DNA from 2 places in the Hahella aquimaris genome. Region 1 is predicted to be linked to the other one. Evidence: predicted binding sites of a transcription regulator. Region 1 holds the regulator's gene; the other holds the start of a gene.
The links. The regulator FliA, encoded in region 1, starts transcription of late flagellar genes. The targets are predictions, from matches to a motif close to CTAAAGTTNNNNNNNNNNCNGCCGATA.
Positions count from the first base shown of each region.

Region 2: flgM (flagellar biosynthesis anti-sigma factor FlgM) is a predicted target of FliA. The motif match lies at 2,962-2,988, and genes of this name have one in related genera.

Region 1 is NZ_CP132203.1:406,936-413,023, reverse strand. Features, by position in the region: gene O5O45_RS02075 (chemotaxis protein CheA) at 1-181, opposite strand, end outside; gene O5O45_RS02070 (protein phosphatase CheZ) at 193-984, opposite strand; gene cheY (chemotaxis response regulator CheY) at 1,004-1,378, opposite strand; gene O5O45_RS02060 (RNA polymerase sigma factor FliA) at 1,562-2,275, opposite strand; gene O5O45_RS02055 (MinD/ParA family protein) at 2,454-3,266, opposite strand; gene flhF (flagellar biosynthesis protein FlhF) at 3,323-4,618, opposite strand; gene flhA (flagellar biosynthesis protein FlhA) at 4,655-6,088, opposite strand, start outside.
Region 2 is NZ_CP132203.1:864,638-870,725, reverse strand. Features, by position in the region: tRNA gene O5O45_RS04125 (tRNA-Ser) at 1-44, opposite strand, end outside; gene O5O45_RS04120 (CheR family methyltransferase) at 170-994, opposite strand; gene O5O45_RS04115 (chemotaxis protein CheV) at 1,064-2,008, opposite strand; gene flgA (flagellar basal body P-ring formation chaperone FlgA) at 2,188-2,898, shown strand; gene flgM (flagellar biosynthesis anti-sigma factor FlgM) at 3,024-3,338, shown strand; gene O5O45_RS04100 (flagella synthesis protein FlgN) at 3,357-3,821, shown strand; gene O5O45_RS04095 (type II secretion protein ATPase) at 3,943-4,701, opposite strand; gene O5O45_RS04090 (GGDEF domain-containing protein) at 5,022-6,088, shown strand, end outside.

The DNA of each region.
Region 1 (6,088 bases):
CCAACTGAAGGAAACCGGCGCCGCCTTTAACGGTGTGGAACCCACGGAAAATGGCGTTCAGCAGATCGCGGTCGTCCGGGTTCTGCTCCAGTTCCACCAACTGCTCTGAGAGCTGTTCAAGAATTTCTCCCGCTTCGACTAGAAAGTCCTGCAGGATTTCTTCGTCCGCTTCAAACCCCATTCATGTGCTCCTCAGAAACCAAGGCTGGAAAGAAGGTCGTCCACGTCGTCCTGGCTGGCGACGACATCTGAGCGTCCTTCGGTCTGGATCTGCGGGCCGTGCCCTTTTGTAATAGACTCTTCTTCGGCCTTCACCTCATGCTGAATGCCTGTTATGCGGTCAACTTTGCCAGCCATGGCGACCAGCTTGACCAGATTCACTTCCACTTCCTTGACCAGACCGGTGACCTTATTGATGACCTGTCCGGTAAGGTCCTGAAAGTCCTGGGCCAACAGTATTTCCGACAGATTGGTGTACACTTTGTCGCTGTTGGCGGCCAGATCCACCAAAAACTTATCAATACGCTTGTACAGCTCGCGGAATTCCGAAGGATCCATTTCCCGCCGCCGCAGTCGACCCCATGCTTCCTTCAGCTCATGGGCCTCCTGCTTCATTTCCACCGCCACGGGCATACTCGCTTCCACCATATCCATGGTTTTGTTGGCGGCTTTGTTGGTCATATCGACCACATAGGAGAGACGATCGGAGGCGTCGGCGATCTTCGACATTTCCTCCTGCTGATTCATCTTCACATTGCCCATGTCGATATTGAAATTGCGTATGGCTTCGTGCAACGAACGGGTCAACTTGCCCACTTCGTGGTACAGCGTACGGTCCCGAGTGTCATTAAGGTCGGAAATTACCCGCAACGCTTCGCCAAAGTCCCCCTTGCTGACGTGCTCCATCAAGCTCGCCGCCTGCTCGCTCAAGCGCGCCTCGATGTCCTCTTGGGAGGAGGATGGTGGCTGCTGTTCATTGGTCATAGTAATTCCTGCGGTTTTATTATGAGTCGATCCGCTCGAAGATTTTTTCTATCTTTTCCTTCAGCACGGCCGCAGTAAACGGCTTCACCACATACCCGTTAACACCCGCCTGCGCCGCGGCGACAATCTGGTCCCGTTTGGCTTCCGCCGTCACCATGAGCACCGGCAGGTTTTTCAGACTCTCATCGGCGCGAACAGCCTGGAGTAATTCAATTCCCGTCATTCCGGGCATATTCCAGTCAGTGACCAGAAAATCAAACTTCCCGGTTTTTAACATCGGCAGCGCGGTGGACCCGTCATCTGCTTCATCAGTATTGGTGAAGCCCAAATCCCGAAGCAGGTTTTTAATAATCCGCCTCATTGTTGAAAAGTCATCTACAACGAGGATTTTCATGTTCTTGTCCAATGTAACCTCCACAATGGCGACGCTGGAAACCCTTTGATTTCATTACTCTACTGAGTAAGTCTAGCTGGTCGCGCCGTACTATCCAGTTTTTTGATACAAGTTGTTTTAGAAAACATGACCGCAGGATGCTGATTTCGAAAAAACATTAACCTGCGCAGGCAATAGCTTGATTTAGCTGTTTTTCCAGTCTGAGAGACGGGATCGCAGTCGCAAGGTCGCCTGGGAATGAATCTGACTGACCCGGGACTCGCTGACTGAGAGCACCTGGCCTATTTCCTTGAGGTTGAGTTCTTCGTCATAGTAGAGAGACAGCACCAGCTTCTCCCGTTCCGGCAAACCGTCTATCGCGGCGCTCAATTTTTCCAGAAAGGCGTTTTGTTCGATGTCGCTGAGGGGATTGTCGGTGGTTAACGTTTCGTCGTCAGAGCCGCCCTCCCCGTGAAAGCCCAGCTCTTCCAGGCTGAACAGCTTCCCCGAACTGGCGTCGCGCAGGCTGGCGTGGTATTGCTCCAGGGGTATGCCCAGCTCTGCCGCCACTTCCGCATCCGACGCGTCACGACCGGTGCGGGCTTCAATAGTGTGTATCGCTTCCGCGATATTACGGGCGTTACGATGCACGGAACGCGGCACCCAATCGCCCTTACGAATTTCGTCCACCATAGCGCCGCGAATGCGGATGCCCGCATAGGTTTCGAATTTGGCGCCCTTGCCGGCGTCGTATTTCTGCGCGGCTTCCAGCAATCCGATCATGCCCGCCTGAATCAAGTCCTCCACCTGCACGCTGGCGGGCAGACGGGCGATCAGGTGATGCGCGATGCGCTTGACCAGAGGCGCGTATTGCCTGACCAGAGTGTCGGCGCGCTCCGCCCGCGTCTCGCTATACATCATATAAGTATTCGCCAATGACATGAATTTGCGCGCAAGGTCTGCAATAAACCGGATGATTTCAACAAAAACGTTCTCATGGGTGTTTGAGGATATGTCCGGCGCAAACGTCACGCCTCATTGCAAGCACCCGGTATATAGCCGCCGGGCGAGCCCTCGCATTCCGTCCGGCGCGCGCCTAACTGTGCACCAGACGCTCCACAAAGAATTCCAGATTGCCTCTCGGCGCCGTCGGCAACGGCCAGTTGTCCACCTTCTGCGCCAGTTGGCGGAACGCCAGCGACGCTTTGGCGCGCGGGTAGGCTTCGTACACAGGACGCTGCCGTTGCACCGCTTTGCGTACGGCTTCGTCAAATGGAATGCTTCCTACATATTGTAGCGCAACTTCCAAAAAGCGTTCGGTGACCTTGGATAATTTACCGAACAAATGCCGCCCTTCCTGCTCGGAGCGAACCATGTTGGCGAGCACCCGGAAGCGGTACATATCGTGGTTCTTGTTGAGCAGCTTGATGACGGCATAGGCGTCGGTAATGGAGGTAGGCTCGTCGCACACCACCACCAGGGCTTCCTGCGCCGCGCGCACGAAGGAGAGCACTTGTTCGGAGATCCCCGCCGCCGTGTCGATGACCAGTACGTCCAGATCGTCGCTGATGTCGCTAAAGGCGTTAATCAAGCCCGCGTGTTCAAGAGGAGACAGATGAGTAAGATGCTGGGTGCCGGATGAGGCCGGGACGATCTTTATTCCGCCCGGGCCTTCGATCATGACTTCCCGCAGGGTGCAATCCCCCGCCAGCACATCCCCGATATTGCGCGAGGCGGTGACGCCGAGCAACACATCAATATTCGCCAGTCCGAGGTCCGCATCCAGCAGCACCACGCGACGTCCCAAATCCGCTAACGCGAGGGACAGATTTATGGAAACATTGCTCTTGCCGACACCCCCCTTTCCTCCGGTGACTGCAATAACTTGAACCGGATGTACTTTACTCATACCGGTAGATATCTCCTGTTATTAGACGGCGCGGCGTTGGCCCCGCACTCAATAGTTTAGACTACCAGTTCCGCAGCGAAGCGACTGGTATTATTAGTTTGTTCGGCCTCTCGCCGGGTCCGCCGCCACAATGCGTCCGCGCGCGCCACCAGCGCATGCGCTTTCGCCGGATGAATGTCATCGGGTATTTTCTGTCCGTCGGTGACATAGGCGACCGGAAGCCGGTTCAGGATGGCCATGCTCAACACTTCACCCAGACTGAACGCTTCATCCAGTTTGGTCATGATACAGCCGGAAAGCCCCAACATCTTATAGTAATGATAGGTGGATTTCATGACCTGCGGTTGGTTAACTGCCGACAATACAAGATAATTTCTGATGCGGTGACGAGCCACTTTCAAGTCTTTCTGCTGACGCTCCCAATTTGGATCCTGAGGCGTCAATCCAGCAGTATCCACCAGCACCAGGCGTTTGTTGGCGAGCCGGTCAAGCAGATCGTCCAGACTGTTCTCCTCATCCACCACATACACTGGCACGTTCAGCAAGCGCCCAAAGGACTGCAATTGCTGCTGACTGGCCACCCGGAAACGGTCGGTAGTGATCAGCGCCAGTTTTTCGGCGCCGTAGTGAACCACGAAACGCGCCGCCAGTTTGGCGAGGGTGGTGGTTTTGCCGGAGCCGGTCGGTCCCAGCAACGCACAGACTCCACGCTGGTGAATCAGTTCTTCATTTTCCGCCTTTAAACCATGGGCCAGACGCGCCATCAGGTTGCGCCATTGCTCCTGCGCGCCTTTGCGCGGATCCGCTTTGGCGATGAGCGCGCTTTGCAGCTCACGGAAGACGCCCATTTCCTGCATGCGTTCGACCAGCTCGCGATGACCGGGATTCTCTTCCGGGCGCGCGGCGGCGGGCTGGCGCATGATGCTTTTGAGCTGCATGATCTCTTCACGCATTTCCGCCAGCATGCGCGAAGTGTCGGTTTCTCCGGCGCCGATTTGCCGGGTCGCGGTCGCCGACGGTTCCACAGCGGCAAAAGCCGGCGCTGGCTCAGCTTTGGGTCTGGCGTTGCTTTTCAGCGTTTCCAGGCGGTCGCGCACCCGCGACATTTCATCCTCCAGGCGACGATGGCGATCCGCGGTTTCCCGCGCCACCGCAGAGGGCGTCGGCCGAGAGCCTTCCTGCTCAGGCATGCTGCTGCGCTGATCGTCCTCGTTATAATCCAGCGCGCAAATCACCTCCACGCCATCCCCCGTCTTACTGGTGGACAGAATGACGGCGTCCGCGCCGAGGTCTTCACGAATATCCTTCAAGGCCTGTTGCATTGACGCTGCAAAAAAACGTTTCACTTTCATAATGTTAGCCTCCCGGCTCCACGAGCCCGCACGGGATTACCCACTGATTGTCGCCACGATGGTGATTTGTTTGTTGTCTGGCACTTCCTGATAAGCCAGGACATGCATGCGCTCCACGCTGAGTTTGATGAACCGCGCCAGAACCGGGCGCAGGCTGTTGGACACCAGCAAGACCGCCGCTTTACCGAGCATTTCCTGTCGCTGCGCCGCTTCCGCCAGTGAGCGTTGCAGTTTCTCCATCATGCTCGGTTCCAAAATCAGACCGATGTCATCCATGCCGCCGGCCTGTTGTGCTTGTTGCATGGATTTAAGCAGTAATTGTTCCAACCCTGGGTCCAGAGTGATGACAGGCAGCTCAGGCTCCGCCCCCACTATGTTCTGGACGATCAGGCGACGCAGAGAAGCCCTTACCGCCGCCGTCAAAATACCGGCGTCCTGGGTCTTCGGCGTATAGTTGACGATGGCCTCCGCAATGCTGCGCATATCCCGCACCGGCACATCTTCCTGCAACAGATTCTGCAACACCTTCAACAAGGTGCTGAGCGAGACGGTGTTGGGAACCAGCTCTTCCGCCAGTTTCGCCGCTTTCTTGCCCAGTTGCTCCAGCCACTGCTGCACTTCTTCATGGCCAATCAGCTCGTAAGCATGACGGCTGAGCACCTGATTCAGGTGCGTCGCCACCACCGTGCTGGAGTCCACCACGGTGTAACCCAGCGTCTGCGCCTGTTCTTTTTGAGAAGGGTCAATCCACACCGCCTCCAGACCGAAGGCCGGATCTTTGGTCTGAATGCCGTCCAGCTTGCCGAAGACCTGGCCGGGATTGATGGCCATTTCCCGGTCTGGATGAATTTCCGCTTCCGCGATGGTGACGCCCATCAAAGTGATGCGATAAAAGTTCGGCATTAAATCCAGGTTGTCGCGGATATGCACGGAGGGCATGAGAAAGCCCAGTTCCTGAGACAGCTTTTTACGTACGCCCTTAATGCGGGCCAACAACTGTCCGCCTTGCGACTTATCCACCAGCGGGATCAGCCGGTAGCCCACTTCCAGACCCACGATATCCACGCTGGCCACGTCATCCCAGCCCAACTCTTTGGTTTCCGGCCCACGCACAGCCGGCGCGCTTTCGCCGGGGGCCAGCGCGGGCCCGCCACCGGGTTGCTGGGGCGCGCCAGGACGTCTAGGGCCAGGCGTCACGCCTTCGTCCACCACTTCCGACTGTTGCTGGCGCTTCCGCATAAAGTAGGCTGCTGCGCCGATAATCGCCGCCAGTCCCAAAAACGCCATATGGGGCATGCCTGGAATCGCGCCCATGATAAACAGGATCACCGCCACAATAGCCAGCGCCCGGGGGGAGCCAAACATCTGGTTGATGACCTGGCTCGACATATCCTGTTGAGTACTGACGCGGGTGACCATGATGGCCGCCGCAGTGCTGAGCAGCAGTGAGGGTATCTGCGCCACCAGACC
Region 2 (6,088 bases), 460 kb from region 1:
CACGCTTTCCAGGCGTGCTCCTTCAACCGCTCGGACACCTCACCAGAGAACCAAAACAGAATTATTGCAACCCTTGTTTTGAGGTGCGCTAATGTATACGAATGCCTTCCGAAAGGCAACCTCTAATCTTTCCGATTGCGTAAATATTTTGTAGCGGTCTGGCGGTAAGCTATTTCGCTCGATAAATGATGCCGGGGCTGCAGTGCACCATCTCAAACTTATCAGGGAGATTGCCCAGTGACTCCGAGGCCCCGAGTATCAGATAGCCGCCCGGTTTCAAAGCGGAATGCATGCGAGACAGGATGTCCTTCTTCAGCTCCGCAGAGAAGTAGATAAGCACGTTGCGACAGAAAACTACGTCAAATTTTCCTAGCAATGAGTAGGAGTCCAGCAGGTTCAGCGATCGAAACTCCACGCAACGAGCGATCTCAGGCTTGATTTTCCAGGAGCCGTTGGGCGTCTTGGTGAAGTAATTCGCCATACGCTCCTTGGAGAGCCCTCGCCCAATCGCCAGCATTTCGTATTCGCCCTTGCGCGCGGCGCTGAGCACACTGGCGGATAAGTCCGTCGCCACAATGCTGAGGGAAGCGCGCATACCGCCCAGGTTTTTGCGGCGGTACTCATCCGTCACCATGGAAATGGAATACGGCTCCTGCCCTGTGGAACAAGCCGCCGACCAAATACGAATCTGGGTGACGCTTTTGTTGGCGCTCAGCTCTGGAAGTATTTTTTCTTCCAGAATCCGGAATGGATGAACATCCCTGAACCACAGAGTTTCATTGGTGGTCATGGCGTCAACCACCGCTTCCCGCAAGGGTGAGCGCATGGATCGACTCATTTTGTCGACCAGCTCGCCCACGGTCTCAATCTTCTCATCCGCCATGATCCGCCGCAGGCGGCTTTGCACTAAGTATTGCTTATTATCGCCAAGCACAATGCCGCATGCTTTTTGGAGGAAATCCCGAAACTTATCGTAGTCTGCGTTATTAACCAGAAAAAATCCCGCCCTGACCAGTTATGCGCTATGCGCGTCGACAGCTGAAGGTAAGTACGCCAGCCGGTGTTATTGTCTTCTTTCTTCTATCGTTTTCAGCACGGATGTGACTCTCTGCGCCAACTCATCGGGGTTGAACTTGGCCATGAAATCATCCGCGCCGACTTTCGCCACCATCGCCTTGTTAAATACGCCGCTTAATGACGTGTGCAACATGATGTACAAGCTTTTCAGGGAAGGGTCATTTTTACAGTTTGTGGTCAGTGTGTAGCCATCCATCTCCGGCATCTCCACATCTGAAATCATCAGGCTGAGATGGTCGTCGATGTTGCTGCCGTCGGCGACCAGCGAGCGAAGATAATCCAAGGCCTGGCGGCCATCATTTTTTGTGACCACCTCAACGCCCACCGCATCCATACAATGCACGATCTGGCGTCGCGCCACAGTGGAGTCGTCCACCACCAGCACTTTATGTTCAATCGCTTTGGCGGCCAGTTCCTTATCGATGAATTCATCCGCGACGGTATCCCGCGTTGGAGAAACCTCAGCGAGAATCTTCTCTACATCAATGACTTCAATCAGCTTATTTTCCAAGCGAGTCACCGCCGTCAAATAATTGTCTTTGCCCGCCCCTTTTGGCGGCGGATGCATATCTTCCCAATTCATATTGACGATACGCTCCACCCCGGACACCAGAAAGCCCTGGGTTTTGCGATTGTATTCCGTGATGATGACAAAGCAGTTATTGACGTCTTTTTCGGGAACAGGCATCTGTCCTGTAGCCATTCCCATGTCGAGTATAGGGATAGTTTCACCGCGAATATGGGCCACGCCCCTGACCACAGGATGTCGTTTAGGCATCATTGTCAGCTTCGGGCATTGCAGAACTTCCTTAACCTTGAAAACGTTGATTCCGTATATCTGCTCACCCTGCAGCCGAAACAGGAGCAACTCCAGGCGGTTCTGTCCGACTAACTGAGTACGTTGGTTTACGCTGTCTAATACCCCGGCCATAAAGGGCGCTCCGCTGTTTGTTGTAGATTACCGAACTATCGGATCGGAGCGCTGACGAGATGGCGCCCCGCATGAGCTCGCCAGCCCGGCACAAACTTTGCGTGCCTTGTCGCACACCGTCATTTTATTGGCGACGCGCAAGCGGCTACCCGGTAGCTAAGTAAAGCATAGGACAAAAAATGAAAATACGCATAACCGGCTTGATGTATATCGGCATTCTCGTTTTTTCAGCCCCGGCCTTATGCAATTCCATTCCGGTCTGGCGGCAACAAACTTCCGTTGCGGTGGAAGAGTTTATGATGCGATTCGCCGCAGCGGCGGCTGAACAGCTTCAAGAACGGGTTGTCTACGAGGTTTCCGAACCTGACTCCCGCCTTAACTTCTCTCCTTGCGAACAGACGCCAGCCGTCAAGGAAGCCAGCTCCAACGGCGGACGACTGACGCTGAAGGTAAGCTGCGACTCCCCGAGTCCGTGGCAAATCTACGTGCCCGTACAAATGGAGCGCTACAGACAAATTGTGACCATCAAGTCCGCCGTGCCTCGGGATTACGCCCTGACGCCGGAAGACCTGGAAACCAAAGAGTTGAATATCATCGACTTACGCTACGGTTTCTACACCAATACCGAAGACGTGGTCGGCATGATCACGCGACGTCCCGTCACAGCAGGCTCCGCGCCCTATCCAAATATGCTGGAAGCGCCTAAACTTATTAATAAAGGCGACATGGTGGTGATAGAAGCGGCCACCTCCCATTTCAGTGTGAAGATGCCGGGAGTCGCCATGGCGGACGGCAGACGCGGTCAACAGATCATGGTCAAGAACAGCTCCAGCAACCGCATGGTGCGGGCGGAAGTCATAGGATCAGGCCACGTCAAAACGCCCTTGTGAACGTACCGGCGGCACTATTTCAATTAGAGTGGCGATGTTCACAAAATAATTCTAAAAATCTCGCTAAAGTTTCTCTGCATTGAGCCGATAAATTAGGTAATTAAAGTTTTTAAGAGAGTAAGGCCATGAATATCAAGGGTGTCGGTTCACCGCCAGTGAACGATATCAAGTCCCGGGAAAATCTGCAGAAGACTGAGAAAGTCGATGTAGACGCCGGGAAAAATGCGGCGGCTCCCGAAAAAAGCGGAGATTCCGGGGACAAATTCGTCCTCAGCTCGCAGGCTCAAAACATCAGAAAAGTCGAACAGCAACTGGCGAAACTGCCCGACGTGGATAACGAGCGGGTGGAGAAGATCAAAAAAGCGCTGGCCGACGGATCCTATCAGATCAATTCACGCAGTGTGGCAGAAAAATTGCTTAATTTTGAGCAAGACTTCTGATAACACTGTGAGGGCATCATGTCCGCCGATCTGAAAGTATTTATTGATCTGCTTAAACAGGATCTACAAACTCTCTCCCAACTTGAAGATGTGCTGCAGCAGGAACGCGACTCTCTGGAGCAAAGCGATATTGAAACGCTGCAGCGCATCATCGAATACAAACTCCCCCTCTTGCAACAAATCGAAAGCCACGCACGCACTCGCACGCAGTGGGTTAGCCAGACAGGCCTGCCCATAGACCGCTTTCTCTCCCTGCTGAAGGAAAAAGCGCCTCCCGTGATGAAGCTGTACCGCCAGTGCGAAAGCAGCCTCGCCAATATACACAAGCTGAACGAGGTCAACGGACGCATTATCGCCCGTTCACAACAGCGCACGACCAAGATGATGCAGATCATCCGCGGCCAATCCCAGCAAATGCAGCTGTATGGCAAAAACGGCGCGGAGAAAAGCGTTGGCGAAGGCCAGGCCATAGCGCAGGCTTAGATTCTCGGACATAAAAAAAGGCCGCAAACAACGCGGCCTGAAACAACATCGTCCAAGGGAAAGATCCGCAACAGGCGGAGCGCTCTAACTACCTCGCCCGCCGTGCGGAGTAACCGTCTACTCAGTAGGGTTTCACCACGATATACGAGTTATCGCTGAACTCGATCCCTTCCAAATGAATACTGCCCATGGTGGGACCATCCGCCGATACCCCCATCGGCCGAATATTGTTGAAACTGACCCGCTCGATATGATTCGGAAGCGTCACGTTCATGCCCCCGTCCTCATTAAACAAAGGCTTGATGCGGGAGGGATCGATTTGCACGCCGACCACTTCAACTTCGGCGTCCAAAACATTAGTAATAGGAAGCAATAGTTTCCCGAGAGACCCTAACACCTGAACCCCGTCCAGGCCTTGCAGTTCATCAGGATTTGCAGAGTTCTGACCTTCCAATTGGGCCTTCGCGGCCATGTTGTAAAATTGCTGGAACTCTTCAGTGAAGCCTTGCGCGCCGACATTGCTCATTGCATTGTCATCCAGCGCCTGCAGCCCCGAGGTATTTTGATACAGGGTTTCGGAGGCTACTGGTGAGGATTCATTTTCGGTCTGGGAGGCGGCGAACGCCACCATGGGCTGGAACGGAGCCACGGCCATAGCGACGAACGCCGCGGCGTAGCGATACCGGCTTTGGTGCCGGAGAGTGCGCTGTAGCTCCTTATTGGTTATCCAGCCGAAATCTACTAACAATTCGCCAAGGCGTTGACCATTAACCGTCTGCGCCGTTAATGCTTCGTTAAGCTGACCTTCGGTAATGTATCCCCGGTTCACCAGGAGGCGACCTAGGCGGGATCTTTCAATAGCTTGCTGCTGAGTCGCCATGACTATAACTCCTTTTTTATTGAGTAGTAGCTCTTTAATAATGGAAAGGCGTTTAAAATTTGTACACCCGAGATCGGTTAATTTTTGTATGGGTTTTGCTATCGCCTACAACCAAGTATTAATGACTTACTACCGGGTATTAGCGGCCAACGCCGCAGCCTCTCTCGCTATGACGCCTAGATGCCTGAAACTTTTAAGGAATTTCTAATAATTTGTCGCTTATAACGCTGGCGGTAAAAGCATGGTTGGTTACACTTTTATAGAAGAGCCGGTTTTCAATACCTGAGACGCTTGCAGCAACCACACCCCAGGGGGCGGATTTGTCATTACCGAACAGTCACCAGGATATGTCCGCAGACACTGCGACCTACGTTCGCAGACTGCTGGACAACGGCATGCACGGACTGCAATTCGAAGGCGAATTGGAAAGCGAGTTTGAGCGTTATCACTTGAACCGTTATCTGCACCTGAACCGGGTCTACCCTCTACTGGGGGCGCTGGTGCTGGTTTTCTTTACTTTCGCCGATCATTTAGTGATTCCCGCTCTATTTGAGCAAACCCTGCAAATCAGGGCGGCGGACGCTCTCGGCATCATCCTGGTAACGCTGGCCAGCCGACTTGCCTGGGTGCGCAATCGTTATCAAATGACCCTGTGCCTGGGGGCGTTATGCATTCACCTGAGCCTGATCGCCATAGCCGTGAAGGCCGCCGCCATTGATCAGTTTCATTACCAGACCGGATCAATCATTTCCGTCATATTCGTCTGCACGGTGCTGCGCCTGCAGTTCCACTACATTTTCCCCTTCGCCCTGCTAATGTGGCTGTCCCAGGTGCTGGCGATGCACTTTCTCATGCATCTGCATGCTTCACAGTTCACCGAGCTGCTGTTTCTACACACCTTTGTTACGCTGATTTCAGTATTGGTGTGCTACCGGGTGGAATACGAAACCCGCAAAAACTTCCTGCAACAGTTGCTCCTGCTGTATGAGCAGGAAGAGTTGCGCGCCGCGCATGCAGAACTGGAGCGGCTCTCATTGATGGACAGTCTGACCCAGGTCGCCAATCGCCGGCACTTTAACAGGAGCCTGGAGGCGGAATGGAATCGATGCCTGCGGGACGATAAATCTCTGGCGCTATTGATGGTGGATGTGGACTTTTTCAAAGCCTATAACGACGCCTACGGACATCAGCGTGGCGACGACTGCCTTATTAACGTCGCCGACTGCCTGACGCAAACGTCTCGTCGCGCCGCAGACTTGGTCGCCCGCTATGGCGGCGAAGAGTTCGCCGTTATTCTGCCTCATGCGGACCAGACATCGGCGCAACGCGTGGCGGAACAGATTGTGCGTCAGATCTACGAACTCAACATGGAGAACGAAGGCTCGCC